2 regions of the Halobacteriovorax sp. DPLXC-1 genome follow, and region 2 is predicted to be linked to the other one. Evidence: riboswitches for the same ligand, from Rfam matches in the RefSeq annotation. Region 2 holds a riboswitch; the other holds the start of a gene.

Region 1 (9,016 bases), 240 kb from region 2:
CGCTTCCTAGAGTTGATGTGAACTCTTTATTACTTACTGGTCTTGGAGCTGTTGCATTAATGGCAACTTGATTAACTTGGTTTTCCACTAGGTGAAGATAAATACTTACTAGGTCCTTAATGTGGATCCAGCTCATAAATTGATTTCCACTGCCCAGTTTTCCGGCCACTCCAAGTTTAAAAGCTGGAAGCATTTTTTGAAGAGCACCACCGTTGTTGGCCAAAACGATACCTGTTCTTACATGATTAATAAGAATCTCTTTATTATTTAATTTATCAGTTTCGTCTTCCCAGGCCTTGCATACCTTGGCCAGAAAATCATCACCGTATGAAGCGTCTTCTTTTAGCGCCGGAGGATTCTTTTCACTTTGTGTTCCATAAATTCCAATAGCACTGGCCGTGATAAACTTCTTTAATGAAACTTGATTATTATTAATTGTATCAACTAAGAGTTTAGTACTTTGTGTTCGAGAGTTTAATATTTTCTCTTTTTGTTTCTCGGACCAACGGCCGCCTCCGATATTCTCACCTGCAAGATGAATAATTGTTTCAACACCTTCCAGAGCTGATTCATCGATCTTGTTCGCATTTGGATCCCATTCGAAAAATGAGAGAGGAATTGTGAATTGCTTTGCGGCCTTAGCTGTATTTCGAGTTAGTACTCTTATGTCTTCATGGCCTGCTTTAGCTAGAGCGTAAACTAACTCTTGGCCAATCAATCCAGTTGCTCCAGTGATAAGTATGCTCATTTTTCCTCCTGAGTATACAAGAAATAACTCTTGTATATGTTTTGTATATATAATATAATATACAACAATTGAACAAGAATTTGTAAAATATAGAGGCTTTCATGAATAAAAATATTGGTATCCGAGTAATTTCAGACATTTGTCGAGTTCAACCCCATACAATCAGAATGTGGGAGAAGAGATATGGTGCATTTGAGCCCGTTAGGGGAATGAATGGCGAGAGGCTCTATGGTGATGAAGATGTGGCCAGAGCTAAGGCCATGGCAAACCTCATTGCCCACGGACAAACAATTTCTAAAGTTGCTAATCTAACTCTACAAGAGTTAAACGAGCAGGTTTCTGGGATTTCTGATGAAATGGCCTATGAGACAAATCACATCATTAATGAAGGTGTTGAGCGCTTACTAAGTGCCCTAAAGAGATATGAGATTGATAGAGTTCATTCTGAAGCGGAATACTTAAGGCTTAATTCAAGCTCCAAGGAGTTTATCTTCAAGGTTGTCCTACCTGTAATGCAGCAAACCGGACAAATGGTTGTTGATGGTATGTATACCGTAACACAAGAGCATATCGTTTCGACTATTATTAGGGAACAACTTGGACAAATTAGATTACCAAATCTCCCAGAGTCTGAACGCTTTGCCTTAGCTACTCCTGAAGGAAACCTTCATGAATTATCAATTATAATTGCTGATATCCTTTGTAAGGCCAATAGAAATAGTACTTATTATCTTGGTGCCGCAAATCCTGCACATTGCTTAGCGGAGGCCGTTAACGCGCTATCATGCGATAATATCATCCTTGGTGTTGTAAGCTCTGATCATTGGAATTATGAAACTCATATCATTCCATATTTGAACCGAGTAGATAAAGTCCTTAATAGACCAGTTAGGATCATATTAGGTGGGGCGAAGCCTTTGGACTTTCCTGAATTTAAAAATATTAAGTCTGTTGAGATTATTGCTGACTTCCAACTATTTGATAAGAGGTTATCTGGGCTGTCATAATTAACGCGTTAGGCTTTGTCATACCATTGTTTGATTAGTAAAACTTCCTCGACTTTATAGAGGAGACAACAATGAGAAACACATTCCTAATGTTTATTGCATTATTCTTTAGTGCTCAAGTATTTGCACTTAATGGTAATAATGAATGCCTAAGATTTGAAAATGACGCAGCTAAGGTTGAAGCAATTGAATTTAGCGCAAATTTATTAAATTACGAATCAACTCTTGATTTCTGTACAGCAGATCGCCTTTGGGATCTTCAAGTAACACATGCTCCAAATTTTTGGCCAGTAGGTGAAGAAGATGATCATCATATTAAGCTTCAGCTTCATTATGAGTATCATAGCTGTACAATTTATTACAACCAGACACTTAAGAAGCTTAGTCGTCAGCGTTGTTATAATACTTGGTGATCTAAATAATATTTCAAATACTTAAGGCCCACTTCGTTGGGCCTTTTTTCTTATCTTTTCTTAAGAAATACCGATACTTAAATAAGATGAGAGCTAAATTAAAATACTATTCACTTATTCTTATTTGCCTATTAGCTACAGCTGAGCTCTTTGCTCAAAAGAGTCAGACGTTTGAGTTCGATGATAATAAAGACAAAGTAATTGATAATATCTTTCGCTATGTAGACGGAGCTCTCGTAGAGCACCTCAATGATCGTAATTATGATCAGAAATATGATTATAAAATGCAGGTAAAAGGTAATATTACTCGTATAGAAGCAGATAATGACTTTGATGGTAAATTTGATCGGCTTGAAATCATATCAAATAAAGGCGCAAGCTCACAATATCAACTCTATGACATAAATGATGGAAAAAAGAAGCTAATAGTTGATAGAGAAATTTCAAATCTTGATCATAGAGAAACATTAAGTAATGAATCCAATATTAAATGTAGTTATGAAAACTTCCTCAGAGGTCTAGAGGGGGTTGATGATTTTATTGATAACTTCGATCCAATCATCTCAAGAATTGGAGGAGGTGTTTTTGAATTTACACCAGGAGTTCAAATACACAAGAGCTGCTTAGATAATCTAGGAGATGAGAAGTTTCCAAGGATGCTTCGAAATGCATTGGATAAAGGTCTAAGTTGTCTCTCTGATCTGGCCAGTCAGGATAAAGATAAGTCAATGAAAGGTGAGATTTCAAACTTGTTAAACTTTTTTAACATACAGTTAAGTGGAAAAGTGAATCCTACAAAATTCATCTGTCATAATAAAAATTATAATTGGAGTAATGGTGTCGTCGGTTATGCATCGACCAGTGAAGCTGAGATTAAGAGTCTAGGTATTAAGCATCCATTTGTTTCATTAAATCCAAAGATGGAAAAAAGCTTCTTTGGTGGAATAAAGAACGGCCCGAGCACAGATGAGTTAGAAGGTGTTATGTTTCATGAGATGATTCATAATTTTGGCTATCGACATGGAACAGGTGTCGATACATCTTATGGATGTGAAGCATGTTGCTTTGGTAATGATAAGGCAAAGAAATATGCATGTAATATCTGTGTTGGAAAGTATAAAGACGAAATGGATTCAGCATATATAAGAGATATGGCATTGATGTCTAAGGAGTCAGGTCTCGTTTCAGCAGAGTTATTTCTCTACAATAACATTGAGAGAATCCCTGTTAATCAAGAAAATATCGAATCTTTCTTTATTGGACTGGCAACAAGAGGTCCAGGAGTTTTACAAGAGTTCAAAAAGCAAATGGAACAGAAAGGTTATAAAATACGAGAAACAAGTGAAACGAAAGAGCTGATAAGAGATGCAAAAAACTATCGCCCAATAAATAGTTTTATTGCAAAAGTAAGTGAAGCCTACGCAAGGGCGCTAGTAACATCATTTGTGGATAAAGAACCCTCAAGAGCTAAAACGGCCCTTAGAATGCAAATAACTTCAAAGTCACTTTTTGAAATAGCAGATGAAAATGCAAGAGATTCTCAATTTGCGGCAAAGCTTGGTCGTGGGGTCAGTATGTTAGAAGAACTGCTATAGTCTTATCTAATAATTGTATGATGTAAATATTATCAATCGAATATACATCATGTAAATCGTAATCTATATTCCCCTAAATTATTTAAAGGGGATTCCAATGAAAAAGCTAATTCTATTAATGCTAGTTACGTCATCAATTTTTGCTAATACACTAAGTCAAAAGCAAGAATCAGAGGTTTTAACAGCAATTGATAATATTTGTGGTGATACATGGTGTGAAGGTGATTTTAACTTTAGCTTCAACCTATTTGTTTGTGATGAGAATACAAATTCATGTGTTCTTCAAGCAGATTTAATCGTTTATGACTATAATGGTGAAGTTGAAACTGAAAAGCGCTTCCCACAATCTTGTATTGTTAAAGGTTATACAAACTTCAATCAAATGGTTGAAGAAAGTCGTTGGGGATATGATCTACAATGGCCATTCTATGAAGCTGTTACAGATTGTGTAACTGAGATGGAAGAAGCTGTTTATCAGGTTTGGGAATAACGGTTGAATTTAAAATATTTAAAATATAGGCCTCTTTCAAAGAGGCCTTTTTTATTTCTATTTTAATTTGTAAGGCATATTTGTTTTTGGATTCTTTAAAACACCTTGTGGAAATGAGCTTCTCATTCTCTTTCCATTTGAGAGAATTGTTACATTTACTTGGTTCCCACCAGAGAATGTCTTGTATTCAAATGAGATTTCATTATCTGAGAATAGTCTAATATTCTTATCTGATTGTGCATCAAATGTTGTGTCGTACTCTTTAAATGCATACATTTCATCGAGAAATTTAAATTCAATAGGGCGACTATATTGTCCTGCCCAGCCAAGTGCATATTTAGCGCTTTCCACTATAATTCTGACTCCACTTGTACATTCTTTCCCTGATTTAAAGAAACCAGTTTGTTCTAAAGACTTTGTACTATTTAAAGAATAAGTAAAACGAGTAAGGCCATTTCCTAATTTTGTTCTCTTCTCTCTTAGTGGAGTTGATTGATGTTTTGTTTTATATTCAGCAGAGTCAGACCACACTGGGATCTCATAACGACACCATTGCTCTAAAGTTACATCAAAATTGAGCTCATTTGTTGGAGCATAAAATTCAAAGCTAAAAGGTCTTGCTGTTGTTTGAACTGCTTGAGCGCTTAGACCTATAAAAAGAGTACTTAGGGGAATTAAGTATTTCATTATTTATTCCTTTATATGCGGTTTTTATTTAAGTTTTAAATGAAATATCACTTTTGTTCATTTATGCCAGTTAAAATGTATTTTATTCATTGCCTTGATGCTCGTTTCTATCTAATATCCAATAGTTAATTAGTGAATATGGTGAAAATCCATTACTGTCCCGCAACGGTTATAGTCCGATCCTAATTAGCAAATAACATTTATCCCGAGGAGGAATTATGACTGAAGATCAGTTAAAAGACGCAATCGCGCGCTCAAAAACACGTATTGTTAGGGCCGTTTTCCCAAATAGTACAAATCATTATGACACATTATTTGGTGGTATCACGTTGAAGTGGATGGATGAAGTTGCCTTCATTACCGCAACAAGATTTGGAAGAAAGAAATTTGTCACTGTTTCAAGTGATCGTGTGGACTTCAATATGCCGATCCCAGGAGGCCACTTTGCTGAACTTATTGGAGAAGTTGTTAAAGTTGGAAAAAGTAGTCTAATTGTGGATGTTACTTTAATGCTTGAGGCAATGTATGAAGAAGGACAGATTGAAGCAGTAAAGGGGAGTTTCACTCTAGTTGCAATCAATGATGAACGAAAGGCTGTACCTATTTTCTCATAAAAATAGAGATGGATGGATAAACTTTTTTCATTTAAAATATGACTATGTCATATTTTGAAGAAGAAGTATTTAATAGCGAAAATATTAGTGAACTCAGCTCTCTAAAAGGGGGCGAGTTCATTTGTTGTGAGTTTAATGATTTAGACTTAAGTGGATTAGATGCATCTGGTGCAAAGTTTATTGAATGTAAGTTCAATAACTCAAATTTGAGTAATTTAAATCTATTAGGTGCTACGCTACGAGATGTTTCATTTGGCGATTGTAAGTGTGTCGGTATTAACTTTTCTGAGTGCAATAATTTATTTGATTTAAGGTTTAAGAGAGCTTCTCTTGATTATACAAGCTTTGTGGACTGCTCGTTAAATAGTTCAAGCTTTATTGAAAGCTCTTTTAAAGAGGCGGACTTTTCTCAGGGAACTTTTGAAAATTGTGACTTTTCAAATAGCAATCTCTTAGGTGCGAATTTTTCAAAGGCCAATATGAAAGGCTCTAATTTTAGCCATGCAATTAATTTCTATATTGATATTACAAATACAAATTTAAAAAAATGTAAATTCACTATGCCTGAGGCCCTGAACTTATTGGGACCTTTTGGGATAGAAATCGAATAATCAAAACTAAGCTAGGAAGGCGCCAATGAAAACACCAGAGAAATTTGCTTTAAAGGTTAAAGACAAAATCCGTGCACAAATTAATAGTGCCACTTCAAACAAACATCTATATTCACAAAAAGATTTCCTCTATGAAAGAAAGGGGCCTTGGCCACAGCCTTCTCCTGTTCATCCTTGGGGAGAATCTCCTGCTGTTATTCATGTTCCATTTAGAGAAGTCGCTGACTGGTGGCTTTGGATTGGCCTTCGTTATATGGCGACTCTACCTCTTGCTCCTTTTTATTATCTTAAGGCCAAGATCATTCCTGGACTAAAAGAAGTCACGAATAAGGAATTTGAGGACTTATTAAATTATTCGATGATGAGTAAATTTTTAAGTGATCAATTAGATGAGGAAGATTGGAGAGTTTTTAGTGATTATAATAAAGACGAGAGAGAATGGTTTATTGTCGATCTCGATGCTGTAAGAGTTGTAAAAACTTTTCCTGGTATTTATGCCAGCGCTTCTAAAACACTCCTCTATAAAGAAGGAGAGCGCTTCATCGTTCAGGCGATCTACATCAAAGACACTGAGACTGTATTTGATATAAGTGAGGATTCTGATGCATGGGAGCTAGCAAAGTACTTCGTCCTTCAAGGAGGAGCTCTATGTGCAACTTTAGTTGTTCATCCTTTATTGCACTTTCCATTCGACTCAATAAATGCCATCTCTAAGACATCATTACCTAAAGAGCATGTTTTATTTAAATTACTATCTCCACATTTTCGTTTTACTCTGCCACTAGAGAATGCTGTATTAAATTATAAGAGCTCTCTTCTTCAAGAGAAGTGGTGGATGGTGTATGCGCCTTACCCTGGAGGACCAGCTGGTTTAAGAGATTTACTAGTGGAAGGATATAAGGGAATTAAAGGAAATTTATCTTACCCTCCATTTTCATACTCTCTTAATTCTCCAGGTGTTGAAGGAAAGTACGGCATCTATTTAAAAAGCTACTATGAAGTTTTCTATAAATTTGTATCAGAAATTTTATCAGATGTAGAAGATGGTGATTTTTGGATTACTAAATGGTCTGATTATTGTCATCAGCACGTTAATGATTTTCCAAAAGGTAGTGATATTTTCAAAGGTGATACATTAGTGAGAGCAGTGACGACCTATCTTTTTACAGTAACTGTTGCTCACGCTACTGATCATTACAATTATGGAATCTTAGATAAGAGACAGGTTCCATTACGACTTAGACAAGCGCCTCCTAAAAAGGGAGATAAGATGATGAAAAGATCAAAGCTTGTTAAGGCCTGGGATCAAATGAAATACTCTATGGCCGATAATCTCTTCTTTTCACCAACTACGGTGACAAAACTCATTGATGCTAATTATAAGTTCAAATGTCCTCGACGAAGAAAGGCAGTTATAACCTTTAAAAAAGATCTTATCGACCTTGATAGAAAGTTAAAAAAAGAGGGGATAGAATATATGCCACTTAATAAAATTTCGGCAAGTATTCAGTTCTAAAGGCTTAAATTATTGGCAGTAATTGGAGCTTGTTCACATGACGTAAATCATAATTGTATTTTTATGTTTTGAGAAAAAGCTCTTTTATTTCATGTAGTTACATCGCTAATTTCACCTCATGATGAAAGTGGCAATAAATATTATGGGATAATTGGCCATTATGATGTTACGTGATAAATTAATTGCGCTTCTATTTGGGGACTTGAAAAACTTTTCAGATCAAGAAGTTTCACATTTTCGTCTCTATCTATTGACGGTGCTTCTTACTGCACCTCTATTGTGGACTCACGTATTGGCCGCATATTTATTTACAGATATTCCTGCCTTCTATCAACTGGGAATTGTCTGTGCAACGATTCATCTATTGAGTCCACTTCTGTATAAAGTATTCCGCTCTTTTTCATTAATCTTTCACGCAATCATGTTTGCAGGATTCTCTCATATTGTTCTTTGGACACATTATACCGGTGGGATTTACAGTGTTCAGCCTATTTGGTTTACCGTTCTTCCTCTTATCGCTGGAGTTGTAGGAACACGTAGAGACTTTATCGTCTGGTGTGTGATTCCTGTCGTTGCGACTTTATATTATTTCGTGCTTAACTTAAATGGTTTTGTATTTACAAATCACTTATCTCAAACTGGTGATATTGCTGCCCGTGTTTTTATAATGATGGGACTTATCTTTTTAAATACTGTTTATATGTTTGTTTTCTTAACTGAAAGGGACCGCTTTAATAAGGCCATTTTTGAAAAGAGTGAACAAATTAATACTCTTTTAACACTCGTTGGACACGACATAAGTAACCCTTTAACTGTTATTAATTTATCACAGAAGAAGTTATTTAAATTATTAGAAGATAATTCTGATGAAGAGATTAAGAAGTGCTTGGCCCGTATTAATTCTTGCACGACTGGGATTGGAAATATACTTGCTCAAATACGGGATCTACAATCAATCAAACAAGGTAAAGTCGAGTTAAAATTTGAAAAGGTCTATATTAATGATGTTGTGGACTATCTTTTAAAAGTATTTGAATCTAAGCTTCAAGAAAAGGAGATTATTCTAAATTATGACTTTAAAAAGTATCGAAATGTCTATGTCATGGGAAATGCTACAGCATTAAAATATCAAATCCTAGGCAATCTCCTCTCTAATGCAATCAAATTTTCGGAAAGAGGTAAGGAGATAAAAATAACCTTAGAAGAAACAATTGATGGTGTTCATATTAATTTGGTTGATGAAGGTGTTGGAATTGATGAAACACTCTTAGATATTCTTTTTGAAAGTAATGCCATCACATCAAGACAGGGAACCGGTGGAGAAAAAGGAACAGG
Region 2 (9,016 bases):
GTTGAAAATGGCCGGTCGCTAGTATTATCTACTTGAAAACGACCGGTCGTATTAGGAATTTCCTGAACGCTTTGGCTCGTATTGCTGGTATTGATTCCAAACTCAGCACGAAGACCAGTGGTGAACCCCTCGAGTAGGCCATCTCTCTCATATTTGAACCCAAAACGAGAGGAGTTATTATTTAGCGACTGAACTCCCGCTTGGCCAATAGCGGCCATTGAAAGCTTTCCGTATAGACTAAAGTTTCCACCAAGGTCTTTGGCCTGAATTATTTTAGGAGTAAATAGAATGGATATTATAAAAAGATATTTTTGAATATACCCCACAAAACCCTCACTAAAATTAGTCTAATTTAATAGTAAAAGGGTTTTGTGTGGTTTTTTAACTTAAGAAAAGTAAATTCTTAGTGCTGTACGCCACCTACACCGTGAGCGTGACCGTGAGCAACTTCTTCATCAGTTGCCTCTCTAACTTCAGTGATTTCAATATCAAAAGTTAGATCTTGTCCTGCAAGAGGGTGATTACCGTCAAGAGTAACCTCTTCACCTTGTAGTTCGACGATTGTAAATGGAGGTAGACCTTGATCTTGGTTTACTTGGAATACGTCTCCAATATTTAATTGAGCGTCAGCTGGAAATTGTGACTTTTGAACTTTAATAATTAGTTCGTCATTCTTATTTCCGTAAGCATCTGCTGCTGCTACGTCAATTTTTGCTTTTTCTCCAACTGCCATTCCAATAACCTTTTCTTCTAGTCCTGGAATAATTTGTCCAACACCTTCAAGAAAAAGAAGTGGACCATGTTCAGAAGAAGTATCTAAAACTTCATTGTTTGAGTTCGTTAATGTGTAGTTAAATCCGATAACTTTTGGCATAATAAGCCCTCATGTTGTTAGTGTTTATTAATAAAAAAGAGTATAAAGTCTCAGCCTAACAATGTATTTGATAGAAGGCAAATAAAGAATGAGTGAATTAGAAAATGTAAAATACATCGAAAAAATCAATGGATTCCTTGAGGAAACAATCCAATTGGTAAAACGTTTACCTGATTTGAACGCCGCAGCACTGGCCGATATTGCAGATAATATCAAGGCTTTGCGCGACGAGTCGCTAAATTGTAAGGAAGATGATTTACCTGGAATTATCCAGCAGATGAATTTATTGAATCAATTGGCCGAGCGTTACGAACAGCACCAAAGTATGCCAAGCCTGGAATCTCCATTCTTTGGTCACTTTAAAATTGAGCAAAATGGAAAGTTAAAAGACTTCCTTATTGGACACGTACCATTTTCACATAAAGAGCTAAAGTTTAAGATTATTGACTGGAAAAAATCACCAATGGCGAGAATCTTCTATCAATATGGACAAGGTGATGACTTTGACTTTGATCTCGATGATCGAGTTATCGAAGGACGTATTTTAGAGAAGGCCATCCTAACTGTTAGAGATGGACAACTGGTACGAGTTGACCGAGAAGGGGATTCATTTGTTTATCGTGATAATAAATGGATGTCCCTAAATGAAACAGTTAAAAAACTTGCTGGAGGAGAAGGGAGTGCAAATCAGTCCCTTGGTAGTGGGCGTACTGGATTTGATGGGCCAGAAGTAATCTCACTCCTAGATAAAACTCAATACGACCTTGTTAATCAAAGTGTGAATAAGCCACTTCTAATTACGGGGGGAGCAGGTAGTGGTAAGACTACAGTTGCTCTTTATAGGATTGCAAAACTTTGTCGTGAAGATGGAATTCGCCAACAAGATGTAATGGTTATTGTTCCAAACCAAGGACTTGTTAAGCTTTCAAAGAAGCTTCTAATTGAGTCTAATCTTGAAAATGTAAGAGTCTCTACTCTTGATGATCTTATTAAAAAGATTATTTTTCAAAATATAAGAAATATACCTAAGAAGATTGAATATAATCCGATGGATTCAATTGCCACTGTAAAAAGAAATCCAAAGCTTCTTAGTTTAATTGATGAATATCTTGAAAAGAAAGAAGAAGGAATTCGAGCAAAACTTAAAGATCGTGACCTTGAATTTTTCGATAATCAAGATGGCCCTCTTTATTTAAAACTTAAGAGAGTTAGTGAGAAGACTCATGATTCGATCTTAAAAGTAGAATTAAGAAAGTTATTAAAGAGCTTTAAAAATATACGAGAAGAGTTATTAAATATCTTTTCAGACTATAGTCTAATGGAAAAACTTCCTGAGATGACTAATCGTCAAGTAACGTCACATATGCTTAAGGACTTAAAGTTTTATACTGCAAAACAAATTCAGTTAATGGACTCTGATAGTGATTACGTTAGTAAAGAGTCTCGAGATAGTGAAGTCACCGGATTTGTAGATAAGTACGATCTATCACTTTATAATTATTTAATTGTAAAACAATTTGGACATTTAAAGTATTTTGGCCGTGAATTTAAATTCTATAAGCATATCTTTTTAGACGAAGCACAAGAACTTTCACAAAGTGAACTTAAGCTACTTGGTCAAATTAAACATCGTGATGGAAATTTTACAATCGCTGGAGATAGTGTTCAGCAGATTGATCGCACTTTTGAATTCACTTCATGGCACGATGTCTGTCATAACCTTGAATTAGATGTCGATGATATTCAAGTTGAAGAGCTCAATGTTTCTTACCGTTCACCAAAAGAGATCGTCTCTTTCGCTCATCATGTACTAGGTCCACTTGCCCCTAAGCAATTACCTGATTCAAAGCGAGATGGTGGACCAATTGTTGAAACATCCGTTCAACATTTGGAACATGCGGCGATGCTAGTGAGTAGTGCTCTTATTGAACTAATGAATCGCGAACCGAAGGCCTCTGTTGCCATTATTTGTGCTAAGGAGAGTGTGGCGCGAGAACTGTATCGAGAAATTGAAGAGGTCGGAAGTGTTCGACTTGTTTTAGATGAGAACTTCTCACTGAAGCCTGGGATTGAAGTCACAACAGTAGAACAAATCCGAGGACTCGAATTTGATTATGTCATCATTCCAGATTGCGATAAGGAAAATTATCCAATTGATAACACTGCTCGTAAACGTCTACATTTAGCAGCGACACGTGCAATCCACCAATTATGGTTACTATATAAAGATAAGTCTCTTATTGCTTAAGTAAGAGACTATAGAGGAAGAAGTTTGAAAAATTTTGGATACGTAATTCTAGGCTATATGTCCTTAGTCGCTCTAAGCTTTATTGATAATGGACGTGGGGCCGTTTATCCAGAACTACTTCGCTTCTTTTCAATTGGGCCTGATAAGGGCTCATTAATCTTTTCTCTAATGTCTATTACCTCTGTTCTAGCATACCTATCAACTTCTCTCTGGCTACCTAGGCTAGGGCCTGTTGTCTCAACTCGAGTTGCTATGATCATGATGGCAATTGGAACATATGGTATTGGTGCAGGAGGAGACTTTCAAAACTTCGACTTAAGTTTAGTCTTTGGAGCCTTAGCTGGTTTTGGATTTGGAATTACTGGTATCACGATGAATTTTATGGTTGATTCTGGAGCACCACCTTTTCAAAAAAGGCGATTCTTATCGGGGCTACATGGAGCTTATGGGCTTTCTTCACTCCTTGCCCCACAATTATTATCACTATTTCTTTATGTTAATCTTAGTTGGATTCACTATTTTAAATTTTTAGCAATTCCTTGTGCTATTGTTTTGATTTATTCATTTTTTACTCATGATAGTCATCATCAAGATATAAAAGAAAACCACGGTACAATGAAGGATGCGTTTTTCATGAATCTCTTAATTGGCCTTTTCGCTGGTTGTTACGTAGCCTCGGAGATTATGGTTTCTTCTAGAATAAAGTATTATCTTGTTGAAGCCCATGGATTTAGTGAATACGTAGCAAATAATTATCTTTCTTATTTCTTTCTCTTTCTTATGATTGGGCGACTAGGATTCGCATTTTTTAGGATTGAATTAGAATCAAAAAAGTTAATTATTATCTCTTTAGTTTCGACATTAATTTGTTTTAGCTTAGGTGAGATACATCAAATATTTTATGCAATGACAGGGCTGTTTATGTCGTTTTGTTTCCCTGTCATTGTCGATTGGATTTCAAATTCATTTCCAAAAAAGAATCATGTCGTTCTTGGTAGTACCATGAGTTATATTGGAGTAGGTATTGCAATTATGCACTTTATCTTTGGTGCAATCGCCGAGCGCTTTGGTGCTGGCAACGCTTTCTACCTCTTTTATCTCTTAAATATTGGCTCTATGGTTTCATTTTTCATAGCGATGAGTCTTGTTAAAAGATATCATCAAAATGAGAGTTTATAAGAGAGATAATAGCTTCTAGGCATCGTTCCATAGTACTCGACGTTTTCGTAATCCTTATCAAGAATATTTAAAACTTTAAAAGAAAAGTTTTTATAATGATAAGTGAAATTACCTACAACATAGGACGGTAGCTCTCCACCAACATCTTTTCTCTTTCCAACGTATTGCCAATTATTAATCAGTCTTTGATTTTTACTTATTTGATAACCAAGAATTAAGCTTCCTAATTGTTTTGGTGTTCTTAATAAATCAGAATCATCTGTTTCATTCTTTGCACTTTGAAAAGTTAGAGATGTCTTTATATTGAAACTATTTTTAAATTCTATTGAATGATTTAATTCAATCCCTTGAATTTGAGATTTTGCTATATTGTCATAACCAAAAGCAGTAGTATCGTAATCAATTTGATTTTTAAGATCATAGTTAAATATAGCGGCCTCAAATTGAGACATTATCGTATTGTAGCTAAAGATAAACTCTGTATTTATACTATCTGTTGGTTTTAAATCATCAACTTGGTTGGCCAGTTGATAAAGTGTAGGAAGTTTAAATCCTTGTGAAATATGTGCCTTTAAAGAGATCTCATTATTTATTCGATAACCTGCACCTGCGCTACCTATTACGTTTGAGTTATTAGACTGTATTGATGAGAAGTCATCAAATCGCAGTCCAAGATCGTAGAACCATTTCTCAAGACTTAAGTTTGCTGCAGTGTAAACTGAGTATAATTCACTTTGAGAATTCTCAACTTCGTCTTCTTGCTTTGTGTACTCAACTCCAGAAAGTAGGCTTAGGTTTTGAGTGTGCTTATACTTAATATCAAGTTTAGCTTGTGTCTCATTACCTTTATATAATGGCGTAAAGCTATTCGTAGGGTCTTCTCTCTTAATATGTGAATAACGAATACTTGGAGTTATCGTTAATTTTTCATCTTCAGAAAAATAATTAAACCCTAGGTAATGATTTGATTGAAGGTATTCATTAAGATCGTTTTCAACGACATCGATTGGACCATACGGTGGAGAGGATTCAAAACCATCAATTTCTACTTCTGAGTCAAGAAGTTGACCTTGATAATTAAACTCTAATTGCTCGTTTAAAAGATAGCTTAAATTAAGATTGAGGTTTAAGTTTTTAAAAGAATCATCTTCTGCATTTTCGATTCTATCTTCATTGACAGCAGAGTAGCCATCACTTGAGAGGTAACTCGCACTTAATCCATAATTGAGCTTATCAGAGTTGCCGCTGCTCTGAAGGCCAGCTTTAACTGTATTTAAACTTCCGTATTCAAGATTTAATGAATTGTTCTTATGTCCTTTCTTTGTATTAATCTTTAGAACACCACCAACAGCGTTTGATCCATAGAGTATCGACTGACTTCCTTTTAAGATCTCAATGCTTTCGATATTTTCGAGTAAAAGATTATTCACTTGAAAAGAGTTATTTATATCAGTTGGATCAACAAGCTCGATATTATCGATAATAACTTTAGAAAAACCTGTTGGTAGTCCTCTTAAGTTAAAACTTGCGATTGATCCAAGTCCTCCTGTTTGGGGTATGAATACCGATGACCTACCTTGTAAAAGCTCTTGCAAGGTCGTTGCTCCAGAGTCTTCAATTTCTTGGGCGGTAATGACAGTCACATCGCTAGTTATTTTTTCTTTTAATGTTTCAAGCTTTGAGGCCTTGATAAAAATGTCAGCATGAATTGGTAATGAAACTATAGATAATAGAATAAGTGGCGTTTTTATGATCTTCCTCCGAGATATAAAGTTAAAAAAACAGGGATCGGACTTTAACCGTTGCGGGACAGTCTCTGAATTTCACAGAGTTCACCTTGTTGAATTTTTCAATTCATGAATTTTCACAGGAGGCTCATTGTCTGTCAAGAAGAGCTTGAAGACAATGGGCCGTAAGATAGAAATTATATATTGTGATAGTACTGAGAATTGACGACATTTTTATAAGTTTTAGGATCTTTCTCTTTTAAGTCTGAGAGAATAATCATATCTGGTGCATCTAAATCATTTGTATGTGTATGAACTTGATACTTAAATAACCAATTAAATAATTTACGATGCTCTAGATACACGATTGTCTCACAGGCAATTAGTAATATCGGCGCTATTAAAAATGAGTTACATAAGAATAACTCAAAAAATAAGATATTAATTACAAGTGGTGCTGCAATTACGGCCGATAATGGAATGAACAAATTTAATAGGAACATTGTCCCAAGTACAATTTCGAGTGATTTAATCATGTAGTAAAGATAACCAGTTTCTTGCAGAGAATTAATAAAGGAAAGGGCCTCAGGTGTAAATTGTGACTCTGTTAATAGTCCTAGACCTGGAGTAACTCCTCCTAGAAGTAGAACCGTTCCCATAACAATTCGAGCACCAACAAAGAGAAACTTCCTTCTTTTACTTTCTGACTTCATAAAACCTCCAAAAGTGATCACCATTGATTATATGACCCAAGAGGCAAGCAAGTATGGAGGTAATGTTAAAATAAATTCAAGTTAAGAGAAAACTTCTTGAATACTAAACGCTTCTTATCTTACAGATAAAATAACCATCTTTTTCAACAACAATATTTTTTGAAAATGGAATGCGGATTCGAAAAAGTGGATCGTAAATCACAAAAGTATCTAGTCGCTGATTACTCTGTTGAAGATATTGTGAAATATCACTTATTTCTTTACCTAGTAATCTTTGATCCTCTTCGTTTTGTACCGAAGTTAGAATTGTTCTCGACTGGTCTTGTTCCATTAACTCAGTATATGCAATACCTTTAAGAGGAGTTTCAACTTTTAGGGAATTCAGTAGAGGGGTTGTTTCAATGAAGTGGCCATCTCGAGACCCACAATAGAATTCAAATCCCTGTTGGACAAATTTCTCTAAGACCTTTTTACTTAACTCATCTTGATAGAGTCGTACTAATTTTAAACCTAAGTATCGAGCTTGTAACTGGAGTACTTCTTCGGGGATTCCTGTATGACCTAATTCATTACCTTCTTTATTAAGAAGACAAAGAAGAATAATTTCATCCTTTTTATGTGATTCTAATAGTTTCTTTAATGTTGCAAGAGAGGTTAAACCACCGCTCCAAAATAGTACTTTCTTATTTTTCATCAATTACTCTTAAGTCCAATTAATATGTGAATAATCCCTATAGGTTTATTTTTACCTCACAAACATGGACATGTTCAATGGAATAAAATTTTCTCAATGATTCTTCTGGAGGAGAAATGAATATGGAACCACTTAATAATTCAAATAATCAGACCCTATCTTTTCGAAATCTGTCCTTGGACCCAAAAAATCGAGTGGCCTATGTTGATGAAAGGAAGGTAGAGCTGACAAAAACCGAGTGTAAGATCCTATTTTTTCTTCTCGATGGTGGCAAAAGAGTCTATCCGAGGGAGCAACTAGTTAAATTTATATGGGGAGATGTAGATGTGGCAAATAAAACGGTCAATACCCACCTCACGCACCTAAGACATAAAACAAAAGGTGTTGATTTCAGGATTCGTATAAATCGCAACAACCAAATTTGCTTACACGATCTGTAATGTATTGAATTTATAGCCATTTTTCATATCTGTAGGAAATAATATTTCTATGATTAGGATAATTGTTTAGACATTTCCTATCTATAAGTTGTTAATTTTTTCGCCTCCCATTAACCTAATTTATTGAAGGGGGAGGAGTTAAAAATATGACATTTATTATCCAGAATGATTGGGTAGGATTTAGAAACCTGAGGATTAACCACAAAGAGAAGAAGGTTTATGTTGGAGATAATGAGGTAGCTTTAACAAAAACAGAGTATAAGGTTCTCTACTTTTTAATCTCAGGGGGAAAGAGAATTTATAAATTAGAAGAATTAGTAATGGGAGCGTGGGGACCTGTCGTTGTGACGAATAAAACGATAAATACGCATCTCTCTCATATTCGAGCAAAGATCGAGGGAGTCGACTTTAAGCTCAAGATTAATCGTAACGGCCAAGTCTGTATTAATGACTTATAAATAATTCATGCCAAGGCCTTTCTTCTTTAATTTCTTCCAGTTACAGCTATAATTGGCCCTTAACTGGAAGAGCAAATGAAGAAACTAAACTTAGAAAATTCTAATCAAAGAGATATATTGGGGGCCCAATTATGGGAACTCGATATCTCATTTGATAAGAGTATTTTTTCAAATTGTTTAGATCAGCTAAATCAGGAATTAGAAAATAAGAATTTATTAGTTCGACCAAAGGTTTGGCTTAGTGATGATTGGTTTTGTCCTGATTCTATCTCTGGAATTGCGATACCATTTACTCTAATGCACCCACGTTTAATAGCATTAGAAAGACAGTACATCGGTCATGTCGAAGGTGAAACTCGTGACTGGTTTATGAAGCTTATGCGACACGAATGTGGGCATGTTATGGATAATGCCTACTTTTTAAAAGACGAGCAAAGAAGAAAGAGTATCTTTGGTGATCATGATAAACGTTATCCAAATTCATATACTCCTAAAGTTTTCTCTAAGAATTATGTATATCACTTAGAAGATCATTATGCTCAGGCCCATCCTGAGGAAGACTTTGCAGAAACATTTGCAACCTGGCTAACTCCAAGATCAAATTGGAGAAATATATATGAAAACTGGCCAGCTCTAACAAAGCTTAAATACGTTGATTCTCAAATGAAGAGTTTACGCGGTAA

The links. A riboswitch is a leader RNA that binds a small molecule or an ion and turns the genes downstream of it on or off. The one in region 2 is predicted to bind cobalamin.
Region 1: linked by a shared signal. The riboswitch ahead of VCM44_RS05525 (acyl-CoA thioesterase) and the one ahead of VCM44_RS04290 (TonB-dependent receptor plug domain-containing protein) in region 2 are both predicted to bind cobalamin.

What each region holds. Positions count from the first base shown of each region.
Region 1 covers NZ_JAYMCO010000001.1:1,125,303-1,134,318, forward strand. The annotation lists gene VCM44_RS05495 (TIGR01777 family oxidoreductase) at 1-748, opposite strand, end outside; gene VCM44_RS05500 (MerR family transcriptional regulator) at 850-1,755, shown strand; gene VCM44_RS05505 (hypothetical protein) at 1,827-2,168, shown strand; gene VCM44_RS05510 (hypothetical protein) at 2,255-3,763, shown strand; gene VCM44_RS05515 (hypothetical protein) at 3,861-4,253, shown strand; gene VCM44_RS05520 (hypothetical protein) at 4,311-4,940, opposite strand; adenosylcobalamin-variant (AdoCbl-variant) riboswitch at 5,056-5,133, shown strand; gene VCM44_RS05525 (acyl-CoA thioesterase) at 5,159-5,554, shown strand; gene VCM44_RS05530 (pentapeptide repeat-containing protein) at 5,599-6,165, shown strand; gene VCM44_RS05535 (hypothetical protein) at 6,191-7,681, shown strand; gene VCM44_RS05540 (sensor histidine kinase) at 7,842-9,016, shown strand, end outside.
Region 2 covers NZ_JAYMCO010000001.1:880,635-889,650, forward strand. The annotation lists gene VCM44_RS04270 (porin) at 1-326, opposite strand, end outside; gene VCM44_RS04275 (FKBP-type peptidyl-prolyl cis-trans isomerase) at 404-874, opposite strand; gene VCM44_RS04280 (UvrD-helicase domain-containing protein) at 963-3,122, shown strand; gene VCM44_RS04285 (MFS transporter) at 3,147-4,301, shown strand; gene VCM44_RS04290 (TonB-dependent receptor plug domain-containing protein) at 4,283-6,070, opposite strand; adenosylcobalamin-variant (AdoCbl-variant) riboswitch at 6,078-6,154, opposite strand; gene VCM44_RS04295 (hypothetical protein) at 6,226-6,741, opposite strand; gene VCM44_RS04300 (hypothetical protein) at 6,845-7,435, opposite strand; gene VCM44_RS15130 (winged helix-turn-helix domain-containing protein) at 7,558-7,875, shown strand; gene VCM44_RS04305 (winged helix-turn-helix domain-containing protein) at 8,022-8,333, shown strand; gene VCM44_RS04310 (putative zinc-binding metallopeptidase) at 8,409-9,016, shown strand, end outside.